Regions from separate parts of the Streptomyces sp. HP-A2021 genome, predicted to be linked through region 2. Evidence: riboswitches for the same ligand, from Rfam matches in the RefSeq annotation. Region 2 holds a riboswitch; each other region holds the start of a gene.

Region 1 (4,267 bases), 3.7 Mb from region 2:
TGCCCCTCGGGCGACAGGTGCAGCCGGTCGGCGTCCCAGGCCCTGCGGTCCTGGACACTGCGCAGGGACCACAGGTCGAGCACCGGGCAGTCGTACCGGTCGGCGATGGCCCGGACATGCCCGTTGTACGTCGCGATCTTGCCCCGCAGGTGCTTGAGCACGGGCATCCCCCGGGTGTCGAACCCAGTCGTCACCATCACCGTGCCGGCCACGGCGGTGAGCCGCACGAGGGCCCGCTCGAAGCGCTCGGCCACCTCGTCCGGGTCGGTACCCGGCCGGAGGATGTCGTTGCCCCCGGCGCAGAACGAGACGAGGTCCGGGGCCATTTCGACAGCCCGCGGAACCTGGTCCGCCACGATCTGGTCGAGGAGCTTCCCACGCACGGCGAGGTTCGTGTACTGGAAGTCGCCTTCGGGCCGGCGGTCGGCGAGCAGGACGGCGAACCGGTCGGCCCAGCCGACGAACGCCCCGTCGGGGCCGGGATCACCGACGCCCTCGGTGAAGCTGTCCCCCACCGCCACGTACGACCCGATCACTGCTCTGCTGTCACTCTTCGAATCGTCTGCCACAGCCGCACATGATTCACCTTCGAATGTGACTTACGCGACCGTAGGAAAGGGTTGACGGGCGGTGAGATAAGCCACTCCTAAAGTGTTAGCCAACTCCGGAATAGGTCACCCGTCAGCGATGTTGCGGGGTCAGTCGCCACACCCGGAACCCCGTGATCCGGAAGTGACTCCACACGGTCCGGAAGCCGAAGTGCCCACTTGTGTACGGCTCGGGGTCGCTGTAGTCGAACACGAGCCTCCCGTTGTTCCACCACCGCACCGTCGAACCGTCGGAGACGACCCGCACCCTGTTCGGCTCACCCGGCACCAGCAGCGGTTCGGTGTAGTCGTAGATCAGGGGCCGGACTCCGGGCTCACCGACATACCGCCGCAGCCGGGTCGTGGTGTTGTAGTTGGCACCGAAACCGGCGTAGTACGTCGTCAGGTGGTCGTACTCCGCCAGGGCCCCGGCACGCGGTGTGGCGAAGAGATCGCCCGGGGAGCGGACGTCGGTCGCGTTCCAGAAGTTGTTGAGGTCCGAGACCCGGTCGTTGACCCCGCCCTCGGACACGGGCGTGGCGGTGTACTCGAGCACGTACGGGCCTTCTAGCCGCCGCCTGAACCAGACGGTCGCGCCGCTCGGTACGTCGATCTCAAGGACGCCACGAGAGGCGGTGACCGTCCCGCCGTCCTGGAGCTCGGTCGCCCACTGGCCGAGGCCGTGGCAGAAGTCGTCGCGGGCGATGAGGCGGCGCTGACGCGACGCGGCGTTCACGCTCGCCGCCGTCGCCGTCGGGGCGAGCGCCGCCAGGGCGGCTCCGGCGGCCAGGGCTCCCAGCGCTCTGCGGGTGGTCGGCACGGGACACAGCTCCTCGGGGATCCGTCTGGAAAGCTCCAGAAAGCGCTTGCACTCCGGTCGGGATCACTCTGTCCCAACTGCCGCCCGCTGTCGATCCCTTGGGCCTGTCGGCGCCGGCACACACCGAAGGCCGGACCCGGGGATCGGGGTCCGGCCTTCGGTCGCGTGTCAGGCAGGTGGGTGTGCGGTCGGTCAGCCGACGGAGACGCCGTGCGAGCGCAGGAAGGCGACCGGGTCCACGTCCGAGCCGTAGTCAGGCGTGGTGCGGATCTCGAAGTGCAGGTGCGGTCCGGTCACGTTGCCGGTGGCGCCCGACAGTCCGACCTGCTGCCCGGCCGTCACGGTCTGGCCGGCCGAGACGGAGAGCTGGGACAGGTGGGCGTACTGGGCGTAGTAGCCGTCGGCGAGCTTGATGACGACCTGGTTGCCGTAGGCGCCGCCCCAGCCGGCGGAGACGACCGTGCCCGCGCCGACGGCCTTGAGCGAGGTACCGGTCGGAACGACGAAGTCGACACCGGTGTGGTAACCGCTGGACCACATGCTGCCGGACATGTGGTACGGGGTGCCGACGGTGGCACCGGCCACGGGGAGGGTGAAACCACTGGAGTTGCTCTCGGCGGCGGGCTTGGCGGCGGCCGGCTTGGCGGCGGTCTCCGCCTTCGGGGCCGACTCGGCGGCGGACGGCTTCGGGGCCGAGGCCTTCGGCGCGGACGGGGCAGAGGCCTTCGGGGCGCTCGCCGCCTTCTTGCCGATCGACAGCTTCAGGCCCGGGTGGATCAGCGACGGGTCGTCGCCGACGGCGTCACGGTTGTCCGAGTAGAGCTTCTTCCAGCCGCCGTCGACGTTCTGCTCGTCGGCGATCTTCGCGAGATAGTCACCGGCCCGCACGGTGTACGAGCGGGCGCCCGTGGCCTTTTCGGCGGCCTTCTTCTCGGCGGCCGGAGCGGACTGGACGGCCTTTTCCGGAGCCGACTGCGGGGTGGCGGCGTGGGCGCCGGCGGCCCCCATGAGCGGAAGGGCGAGAGCGGCCCCGCCGGTTCCGGCGACGGCGATGGAGCGGGTGAAACGCTGGGACTTCGGGCGGCGGTGCTTACCCTTCGCGGGCATGGCGAATTCCTCTCCGTCGCCTGCGAGGTGAGCTGTCGGGTTCGGACTGGAGATGCCCGGCCACGCCGAAGCGTGGCTTAACCCCAAGCCGTTCCGGGAACCGGAACAGGCGTCTTACCTGTGGGTCCCCCGCTCCTGCCGTACGTCGGGTCAGTGTGTGCGGGCTCCGGGCGGCGGCAGGATTAGGCGTCCGTCCGGATGGGTGTGGAACGTAAGCGACCAGGACGCAAAGGGACAAGCTTGCGGTTGCCCGTGACGGCGTTTTTCTTGACGCGTCGACAATTTTTCCGTCACGGAGCGTGGATTACCGATCTCCCGCATTCCGCAATACCCCTGATTGACGCCAGAATTACGTGCACATGGCAACAACACATCGTCACGAATATGACGATGCTCACGCACCCCGACCTCATCTCCTTTACGGTCGGGGCACGTTATGCCTAAATAACCGAAGCACTCCCTATTCGGACAGAACGGCTACTTGCGCTGAAGCCGGACGACGGTGGCGTCCAGATCCCCGCGCAGACCGACCCGCAACCCGTGGTGGAGCAGCACGGCGCCTCGATGAACTTCGCCCGTTTCGAGGCATTTGTACGATGCCGAGGGGTCAAGACCCCGCAGCCGGAGCGCCGGAACGGGCTCGCCGTAGCGCTGCGCCTGGAGCCAGGCGAGGACGACAATCTCGTCGCCGAGGGCATACTGCACTGCACTCAGACCGCCCTCCGGCGGGCGCAGCCGGTACAGGTCGCCGCGCTGCACCACGGGCCGGATCTCCTTGTAGAGCTCCACCCAGTCCCGCGCCTCGGCGAGTTCCCGCTCCGTCCACTTCGTGAGGTCGCCGCCGACCCCGAGCACTCCGGCCATGGCGCTGACGAACCGGAACCGCAGGGAGCTGGCCCGCTGGTTGAGCATGGCGTTCGGGCTGTCGGTGACCCAGGCCGCCATGACGCGGGCCGGATGGATCTGGCTGAAGCCGTGCTGGATGGCGAGCCGGTCGAGGGGGTCGGTGTTGTCCGAGGTCCACACCTGGTCCGTGCGGCCGAGCACACCGAGGTCGATCCGGCCGCCGCCGCCCGAGCAGGACTCGAAGGCCACCCCGGGGTGGGCGGCCCGCAGCCGGTCCAGCAGGCCGTACAGGGCGTGCACGTGGTCGATCCACAGCCGCTGCGGGTAGGGGTCGTCCGGCCAGCCGGCGTCGGTGAAGCAGCGGTTGAAATCCCACTTGACGTAGTCGATCGGCGCGCTGGAGAGGAGCCCGTCGAGCTGCTCCCAGAGGTACTCCTGGACGTCCTCACGAGCCAGGTTCAGTACGAGCTGATTGCGGAACTCCGTCCGCTTTCGTCCCGGTTGATGCTGCACCCAGTCCGGATGCGCGCGGTACAGGTCGCTGTCCGGGTTGACCATCTCCGGCTCGACCCAGATCCCGAACTGCATACCGAGGCCGTGCACGTGCTCGGCGAGCGGCTTGAGGCCGCCCGGGAAGCGGTCGGGATTGGGGGTCCAGTCACCGAGCCCGGCCCGGTCGCTGGTGCGCGCCCCGAACCAGCCGTCGTCGACCACGAACAGCTCGACGCCCATGGCGGCGGCCCGCTCGGCGAGCGCCCGCTGCTGCTCCTCGGAGATGTCGAACTCGGTGGCCTCCCAGGAGTTGAACAGCACCGGCCGGTCCTGGTCGGCGCCCGGGACCACGTACGTCCGCTGGTAGGCGTGCCAGGCGCGGCTGGCCCCGCCGTGGCCGCCGTCGGTCCAGAGC
Region 2 (4,267 bases):
AGGCCGGTCCGCTCGGCGAGGTCCTGGAGCTCGCCCTCGTAGGTGTCGCGGGAGACCAGGTTGTAGTGGGGCTGGAGGGCCACGTACCGGGCGAGCCCCTCGCGGTCGGAGAACTCCAGGGAGGCCCGCAGCCGCTCGGCGGAGATGTTGGAGGCGGCGATGTGCCGCACCTTCCCGGCCTTCACGAGTTCGTCGAGCGCGCCGATGATCTCCTCCACCGGCACGTCGGGCTTGTCGTAGTGGGTGTAGTAAAGGTCGATGTAGTCGGTGCCGAGGCGCCGCAGGGAGGCGTCGGCGGCGGCCTTGATGTTGGCGGCGGACAGGCCCTGGAACTCGGGGTGCTGGCTGACCTTCGTGGCGAGGACGACGTCCGCGCGGTTGCCGCGCGATGTCAGCCACTTGCCGAGGACGGTCTCGGACTCGCCGCCCTGGTTGCCGTCCACCCACGCCGAGTAGACGTCGGCGGTGTCGACGAAGTTGCCGCCCGCGGCGGTGTACGCGTCAAGGACGGCGAACGACTGTGCCTCGTCGGCGGTCCAGCCGAAGACGTTGCCGCCGAGGGCGAGCGGGAAGACCTCGAGGTCGGAGGAACCGAGCTTGCGAAGAGAAGTCATGCTCCGTGTCAACGGCCGTGCGGGGGAGGCTCATTCCGGAGCGGACGCAAAACCTGCGTGAACGCCCCCGCACGAAACCCCCGCACGGACCGGAAGCTCCGACGCTCAGACGTTCAGGCCCTTGCCCCGCAGCCAGGCCAGCGGGTCGATGCCGTTGCTGGAACCGCCGGTGTGGACCTCGAGGTGCAGGTGCGCCCCGGTGACGTTGCCGGTCGCGCCCACGCGTCCGATGACGTCACCCGTGCTGACCTTCTGTCCGACGCTGACGCCGATGGACGACTGGTGCGCGTACCAGATCTCCGTGCCGTCATCGAGGGTCAGGACCGTCTTGTAGCCGTACGAGCCGTTCCAGCCCGCCTCGGTGATGGTGCCGCTGTGCACCGCCTTGATCGGCGTGCCCGTGGGGGCGGCGAAGTCGAGGCCGGTGTGGTAGCCGGAGGACCAGTAGGCGCCGGCCTGGCCGAAGGTCGAGGTGATGGTGTACGCGGAGGTCGGCAGTGTGTACTGCTTGGCGAGGGCGGCGAGCCGCTCGGCCTCGGCCTTCTTCCGGGCCTCCTCCTCCGCCTTCTTCTTGGCTTCGGCGGCCTTGGCCTTGGCTTCCTTCTCGGCCTTGGCGGCGGCCTCCGCGGCCGCCTTCTGGGCGGCTTCGGCGGCGTCCTGCGCGGCCTTGGTCTCGATCTGTTCCTGCTGGTGCTCGACCTGCGCCATGATCCGGGCGCGCAGTGCCTCACCGGCGCCGGAGGTGCCCTGCTCGGTGTCGGCGGAGGCCGTGGCGAGGTCGCTGAGCGGGGTGGCGGAGCCTTCGGAGGTGTCGTCGTCCGAGATGAGGGAACCCACCGAGGGAAGGTCCGGGACGGAGATCGACACCGGCGGCTTGCCGGTCTGGGCGCTGGCCATGCCGCCCGCGCCCACGGCGGCTATGACGCCGACGCCCAGGACGGTGGAGCTGCGGGCGAGCCCTCCGCCGCGCTGCTTGGTGACGCGATGCCGGCCACGGATGGGGCGGATGGACTCCGCGGTGGGGTTCCATTCCTGGAACGGGCCCTCGTCGGTGCGGTGACCGCCGTAGCCGAAGGTCTCGGTGTCGCGCTGGTTCGGCGCGGACGGGGCCGCGGGGGCAGGCCGGTTGGACGCCACGTGGGCGTACTCCTTTCCTTCCTTCTCGCCTACCGGGTTAGCTGACGGGTTCGGAGCAGGAAGGTCTCCTACGCGCGTATACCGGCCGTGCTTCCACGGCGGCATCCGCTCGATTCACCCCAAGTGGTGGTTCCCCGGTTCCCTTTCGGGATTCGGCGCGTGCGCACGGAGCCGCCTTCTGTGACGGCTGGGACGACCGCGCTGCGTTATCGAACGTTAATAGACGCGCCGTGGGTATTCCAGCGATTCCGCTTGATCATTAACCTTTTTCGCGCGGACCAACCTGCCATGACCGGCCCAAAACGGGCGAGTTGACCGCTGCGTAAGTGACTCACGGGTTTTGACGGTGTGTCAGTTGTGATGCACAGCGGCGCGATTCACTCACCGACAGTAATGGCGAGCCCAGGGAAAAACCGAGGGCCGGAACCCTTTCGGATTCCGGCCCTCGGCCTTCAGTAGCGGGGACAGGATTTGAACCTGCGACCTCTGGGTTATGAGCCCAGCGAGCTACCGAGCTGCTCCACCCCGCGTCGTTGTGACTCCAGTGTACGCCATCCGCGGGACCGCTCGCGCACACCTCTGCTCAGCGGCGGCGCAGCAGGTGTCGATTCGGTGCCTTGGCCCGCTCCTCGTGCTCCGGGAGGACGAGGACCTCGACTCCCCCGGCCGCCAGGACGCCGCTGCCGTCGGCGCCCGCCACGAAGGTGTCCGGCTCGCGCCAGGCCGTGACCACACGCCGTACGCCCGCGTCGAGGATCAGCCGGGCGCAGGGTGCGGGGCGGGAGGCCCGGCGGGCGCAGGGCTCCAGGCTGCTGTAGACCGTCGCGCCGGCGAGCCCGGGGCCGGCCGGGTCGAGCTTGGCCAGGGCCGCCTCCTCGGCGTGCACGAGCGGGTCGCCGCCCTCGCGGGAGTGGCCGCGGGCCAGTTCCGTGCCGTCGGCCGCGACCACCACCGCGCCGACACTGAACGCCGTGTCCGACGGCGGACACTGTGCCGCCAGTTCGCAGGCGAGGGCCAGCCAGTGGTGGTCGGCGGCGGCGGGGAGGGGGCCGGTGCCCGGGGCGGTGGGCTCGTAGCGCATCAGGACCACGTCCTCGATCCGCCGGGTCTCCAGGAGCCGGAGCCGGCCGGACTGGTAGCCGCCGGGGCCGAAGAGGCGGGGTGCCTCGGGGTCGCCCACGAAGAGCGGGGCGAGGACCAGCTGGAGTTCGTCGGCCAGGCCCTGGGTGAGGAGCTGGGTGTGGATCAGGCCGCCGCCCTCGACCATGAGCCGTCGCACGCCCCGGACGTCGTGCAGGTGGGTGAGGAGCCGCCGCCAGTCGAGGTCGGCGCCGAGCGGGACGACGTCGGTGGCATCGGTGGCTTCGGTGGCGAGGCCGAGGGCACGGGCGCGTTCGGCGCCCTTGTCGGTGGTGTAGAGGATCTTCTCGCCGCCGGTGTGCCAGAACCGTGCCGCCGGATCGAGGTCGCCGGAGCCGCTGACCGTGACCTTGAGGGGGTACTCCGGCAGGCCGGCCGCGGTGCGGGCGGCTCGCCGCTCGGGTGAGTTGACCAGCAGGCGCGGGTTGTCGGCGCGGACGGTGCCGGCGCCGATCAGGATCGCGTCGACGGACGCCCGGACCTCGTCGACCCGGTCGAAGTCGGCCGGGCTGGACAGGAGCAGGCGCTCGGGGCCGGTGTCGTCCAGGTAGCCGTCGAGGGAGACGGCGGCGGACAGCAGGACGTACGGATGGGGCATCGACGCTCCCGGCTCGTGGAAAACGGGCGACTGAGAAATCGGCGGAACTGAGACATCGGCGGACTGGAATCGGCTGAAAACGGCGGACTGACGGGCGGTCTTGGTTCAAGTTTGAAACAAACCTACACTGGCGGCATGACGACTCGCTGGCTCACCCCCGAGGAGCAACGCGCCTGGCGCGCGTACATCGCCGCCTCCTTGCTCCTGGAGGACGCGATCGACCGGCAGCTCCAGCAGGACGCCGGCATGCCGCACCTGTACTACTCCATCCTGTCGGTCCTGTCGGAGTCACCTGAGCGGCGGCTGCGCATGACCGATCTCGCCGAGCGGCTGAAGATCACGCGCAGTCGGCTGACGTACGCGGTGACGCGACTGGAGAAGGACGGCATGGTGCGGCGCGAGGCCTGCCGGTACGACAAGCGGGGCAGCATCGCGGCCCTGACGGACGACGGGTTCGCCGTACTGGACCGGGCGGCGCCCGGGCATGTCGAGACCGTGCGGAGCTTCCTGTTCGACCGGCTCAGCGAGGAGCAGGTGGGGCAGCTGGAGGAGATCTCCACGGCGATCGCGCAGGGGCTCCAGGAGGACGGGACACGGCCGGCGTCGGACGACGTGCCCTGGCGGCGGAGGTCCTCCTCGACCTGTTCGTGACCCACGTCACACCACACCCACATCTCGTTGATTCAAATTTAAAGCAAGGGTAGGGTTCCGGACGTGGATCTGCTTCAAATCTGAAGCAGACTGCAAGCCGACGGCTGTGCAGCCGAACAGGAACGGA
Region 3 (4,267 bases), 2.6 Mb from region 2:
CGGCTCTTGTGTTAATGCCGCGGGCTCGCCGTGTTTACGGGATGTTGCGAGTTCCTCACACGCTCGGCCCGCTCCCCGGCGGAGCCGAAACGCAGCCGGTGCGCGGCCGTCGCGCGCTCGGTGTGCAGCGCCGTGACCGCCCGCGCGCGCTCGCTGTCCCCGCGCGCCACCGCGTCCACGATCGCGCCGTGCTCGGTCCATGACTCCACGGGCCCGGCCGGCGCCTCGACGGTGTACATCCAGGCGATCTTGTGACGGAGCTGGGTGAGCATCGAGGTCAGCGCGGGGCTGCCGGAGGCCTGCGCGAGCGTCTCGTGGAACCAGCCGCCCAGGGAGCGCAGGTCGTCGCTGTTGCCCCGGCGGGCGCGCTCCTGGCCGAGCCTGACCAGGCCGCGCAGGACCTTCAGATGGGCCTCGGTGCGGCGCTGGGCGGCGCGGGCCGCGCCGAGCGGCTCCAGCAGCAGCCGCATCTCCAGCAGGTCGGCGGCCTCCTGCTCGGTGGGTTCGGCGACGCACGCGCCCGCGTGCCGCCGGGTCACCACGAAGCCCTCTGCCTCCAGGGTGCGCAGGGCCTCCCGGACGGGGACGCGCGAGACGCCGTAGCGGCGGGCGAGGAGTTCCTCGGTCAGCCGGCCGCCGCGTTCGTAGACACCCGCGACGATGTCGTCCCGGATGGCCGTGCACACCGAGTGCGCGGGAATGCGCATGACCGACCTCCGTTTAATCCCCGTGAAACGTCGAACGAGTGACGCGTGTTCCGTGACTCTATTGCAATGAGCCGGAATTTCCGACGGCAGACCGGAATCCAGGGATATTTTTTGGACAGCCGGGCGTCACAAACGCCGAAAGCCCCGGCTCGGGGAGCCGGGGCCTCGGGGAAGCGGAGTGGTACGCCGTCGGACTGCGCCGTCAGACGCTCACGCCGTGCGAGCGGAGGTAGGCGACGGGGTCGATGTCGGAGCCGTACTCGGGGCTCGTCCGGGCCTCGAAGTGCAGGTGCGCACCGGTGACGTTGCCGGTCGCGCCGGACAGGCCGATCTGCTGGCCGGGGGTGACCTTCTGGCCCACCGAGACGCTGATCGACGACAGGTGGCCGTACTGGGTGTACGTGCCGTCGTTCATCTTGATCACGATCTGGTTGCCGTAGGAGCCGCCCCAGCCGGCCTCGACGACCTCGCCCATGCCGACCGCGTGGACGGAGGTGCCGCTGGCGGCGTGGAAGTCGACGCCGGTGTGGCTGCCGGAGGACCACAGGCCGCTGCTGGCCTGGTAGCCGGTGGAGACGTACGAGCCGGAGATCGGGGGCACGAACGTGTTGAGGCGCTTGCGCTCGGCCTCGCGGGCGGCGCGCTCCTTGGCCTCGCGGGCCTTCTCGGCGGCCTCCTTGGCCTCCTTGGCCGCCTCGGCGGCCCGCTCGCGGGCGGCCTCCTCGGCCTTCTTCTTGGCGGCGGCCTCCTCGGCGGCCTGCTTCTGGGCCGCGGCCTGCGCGTCGATCTGCTGGGCCACGGTGTCGCCCATGGTGACGACGGGGGTGAGGCCGGTCTGCTCGACGGCGGGCTCGGCGGCGAAGGCCGGGGCGGCCACGGTGCCGATGACACCGGTGGTGGCGAGGGCCGCGACGCCCGCTGCGCGGGCCGTGCCGCGCTGCATACGGCTGGGACGACGATGCTTCCCGGTGGCGCGGGTGAACGCCATGGAGTGCCTGGTCCTTTCCTTCCTTCTCGCCTACCGGGTTAGCTGACGGGTTCGGAGCAGGAAGGTCTCCTACGGACCCCCTCGCGGCTCGCGCGGGCGTCCGATTCACCCCAGGGACTGCGGTGGGTCCCCGGCTCCCCTGGCTCGCGCCGTACGGGGACTCGGCGATGACTGTCCGGTGCCGCGGGTGCGGCGCACTGCCTGACGAACAGCCCGGACGACGCTAAGCGGGGCCACTTTCAATTCCCAAACGGATCCCGGCTTTTGTAGCGCATCCCACAGGGCAGACAGGCAACCTCCATATCAATTCGGGCATAAAGGAGCCCTGGTGCCTTGGAAGACAACCAGGGCCCCTGCGTGCGCGGGCCGCTACTCGGCGGCCACGACGGAGACTTCGCCGATGCCCAGGGCCTCGACCGGGCCCTTGATCTGCGCCGCGTCACCGACGAGCACGGTCACCAGACGGTCCACCGGGAAGGCGCTGACGACCGCCGCGGTGGCCTCCACGGTGCCGGTCGCGGCCAGCTGCCGGTACAGCGTGGCCTGGTAGTCGTCGGGCAGGTGCTGCTCGACCTGGTCGGCCAGCGTGCTCGCGACGGCCGCCGCCGTCTCGTACTTCAGCGGCGCCACGCCGACCAGGTTCTGCACGGCGACGTCCCGCTCGGCGTCGGTCAGTCCCCCGGCGGCGAGGGTGCGCAGCACCGTCCACAGGTCCTGGAGGGCGGGGCCGGTGTTGGGGGTGTCCACGGAGCCGGTGATGGCGAGCATCGCGGCACCGGTCCCGTCCGGGGCTGACCTGAGGACCTGGCCGAACGCCCGCACCCCGTAGGTGTAGCCCTTCTCCTCGCGCAGCACGCGGTCCAGGCGGGAGGTGAGGGTGCCGCCGAGGCAGTACGTGCCGAGCACCTGCGCGGGCCACACGCGGTCGTGCCGGTCCGGGCCGATGCGGCCGATCAGCAGCTGCGTCTGGACGGCACCGGGGCGGTCCACGATGACGACGCGTCCCGTGTCGTCGGCGGTCACCGGCGGCACCGGGCGCGGCTCGGCCGCGGAGCCGGTCCAGGCGCCCAGCGTGTCGCTCAGCAGGGCGTCGAGGTCGATGCCGGTGAGGTCGCCGACGACCACGGCGGTGGCCGTGGCGGGCCTGACGTGCCGCTCGTAGAAGGCGCGTACGGCCGCGGAGTCGATCGCCGCGACCGTCTCCTCGGTGCCCTGGCGGGGCCGGGACATGCGCGAGCCCGCCGGGAAGAGCTCCTTGGAGAGCTCCTTGGCGGCGCGCCGGGAGGGGTTGGCCAGCTCGTGCGGGATCTCGTCGAGGCGGTTGCGGACGAGCCGCTCGACCTCGCTGTCCGCGAACGCGGGAGCCCTCAGGGCGTCGGCGATCAGGCCGAGCCCCTTGGCGAGCCGGGAGGCCGGCACCTCCAGGCTGAGCCGGACGCCGGGGTGGTCGGCATGCGCGTCGAGGGTGGCGCCGGCGCGCTCCAGCTCGGCGGCGAAGTCCTCGGCCGAGTGCTTGTCGGTGCCCTCGGAGAAGGCCCGGGCCATGATCGTGGCCACGCCGTCGAGGCCGGCCGGCTCGGCGTCCAGGGGCGCGTCCAGCAGCACCTCCACGGCGACGACCTGCTGGCCGGGGCGGTGGCAGCGCAGGACCGTCAGGCCGTTGCCGAGGGTGCCGCGCTCGGGGGCCGGGAAGGCCCACGGCTTGGCCTCGCCCGCCTGCGGCTGGGGGTGGAAGTCCATCGTGGCGAGCTCGGTCACTTGGCCGCCTCCTCGTTCTCGTTCAGGGCCGCGGCTGCGGTGTCCTCGGTGGTGTCGGCGTCCTCGGCGGTCTCCGCGTCGCTCGTCTCGCCGGCGACGGGCTCGTAGACGAGTACCGCGCGGTTGTCGGGCCGCAGCCGGGCCTTGGCGACCTCCTGGACCTCCTCGGCCGTCACCTCCAGCACCCGCTGCACGGCCGTCAGGGCCAGCTGCGGGTCGCCGAACAGGACGGCGTACCGGCACAGTTCGTCGGCACGGCCGGCGACCGTGCCGAGCCGGTCCAGCCACTCGCGCTCCAACTGGGCCTGGGCGCGCTCCATCTCCTCGGCCGTGGGGCCCTCCTCGGCGAACCGGGCGAGCTCCTCGTCGATGGCGGACTCGATGACCGGGACCTCCACGTCACCGGACGTCTTCACGTCCAGCCACCCCAGGGAGGGCGCCCCGGCGAGCCGCAGCAGGCCGAAGCCGGCCGCCACGGCCGTACGGTCCCGCCGCACGAGGCGGTTGTACAGGCGGGAGGACTCGCCGCCGCCGAGGACGGTGAGGGCCAGGTCGGCCGCGTCGCACGCGCGCGTGCCGTCGTGCGGCAGCCGGTAGGCGGCCATCAGGGCACGAGCCGGGACCTCCTCCTCGACGACCTCGCGCAGCTGCTCGCCGATGATCTCCGGCAGCGCGCCGTCCCGGGGCGCGGGCTTGCCGTCGTGGCCGGGAATGGAGCCGAAGTACTTCTCGATCCAGGCCAGGGTCTGCTCCGGGTCGATGTCGCCGACGACGGAGAGCACGGCGTTGTTCGGTGCGTAGTAGGTGCGGAAGA

The links. Region 2 has a riboswitch for cyclic di-AMP ahead of MQE23_RS23760 (M23 family metallopeptidase). Riboswitches for the same ligand answer to the same signal wherever they lie in the genome.
Positions count from the first base shown of each region.
Region 1: another riboswitch for cyclic di-AMP. It lies ahead of MQE23_RS07095 (LysM peptidoglycan-binding domain-containing M23 family metallopeptidase); the one in region 2 lies ahead of MQE23_RS23760 (M23 family metallopeptidase).
Region 3: another riboswitch for cyclic di-AMP. It lies ahead of MQE23_RS12155 (M23 family metallopeptidase); the one in region 2 lies ahead of MQE23_RS23760 (M23 family metallopeptidase).

Region 1 covers NZ_CP094344.1:1,561,652-1,565,918, forward strand. The annotation lists gene MQE23_RS07085 (SGNH/GDSL hydrolase family protein) at 1-536, opposite strand, end outside; gene MQE23_RS07090 (DUF6250 domain-containing protein) at 682-1,407, opposite strand; gene MQE23_RS07095 (LysM peptidoglycan-binding domain-containing M23 family metallopeptidase) at 1,600-2,514, opposite strand; cyclic di-AMP (ydaO/yuaA leader) riboswitch at 2,519-2,680, opposite strand; gene MQE23_RS07100 (alpha-galactosidase) at 2,992-4,267, opposite strand, start outside.
Region 2 covers NZ_CP094344.1:5,256,837-5,261,103, reverse strand. The annotation lists gene MQE23_RS23765 (aldo/keto reductase) at 1-614, opposite strand, end outside; gene MQE23_RS23760 (M23 family metallopeptidase) at 720-1,751, opposite strand; cyclic di-AMP (ydaO/yuaA leader) riboswitch at 1,763-1,919, opposite strand; tRNA gene MQE23_RS23755 (tRNA-Met) at 2,208-2,281, opposite strand; gene MQE23_RS23750 (dihydrofolate reductase family protein) at 2,335-3,489, opposite strand; gene MQE23_RS23745 (MarR family transcriptional regulator) at 3,625-4,140, shown strand.
Region 3 covers NZ_CP094344.1:2,677,554-2,681,820, forward strand. The annotation lists gene MQE23_RS12150 (GntR family transcriptional regulator) at 12-707, opposite strand; gene MQE23_RS12155 (M23 family metallopeptidase) at 910-1,695, opposite strand; cyclic di-AMP (ydaO/yuaA leader) riboswitch at 1,709-1,872, opposite strand; gene MQE23_RS12160 (pitrilysin family protein) at 2,065-3,453, opposite strand; gene MQE23_RS12165 (pitrilysin family protein) at 3,450-4,267, opposite strand, start outside.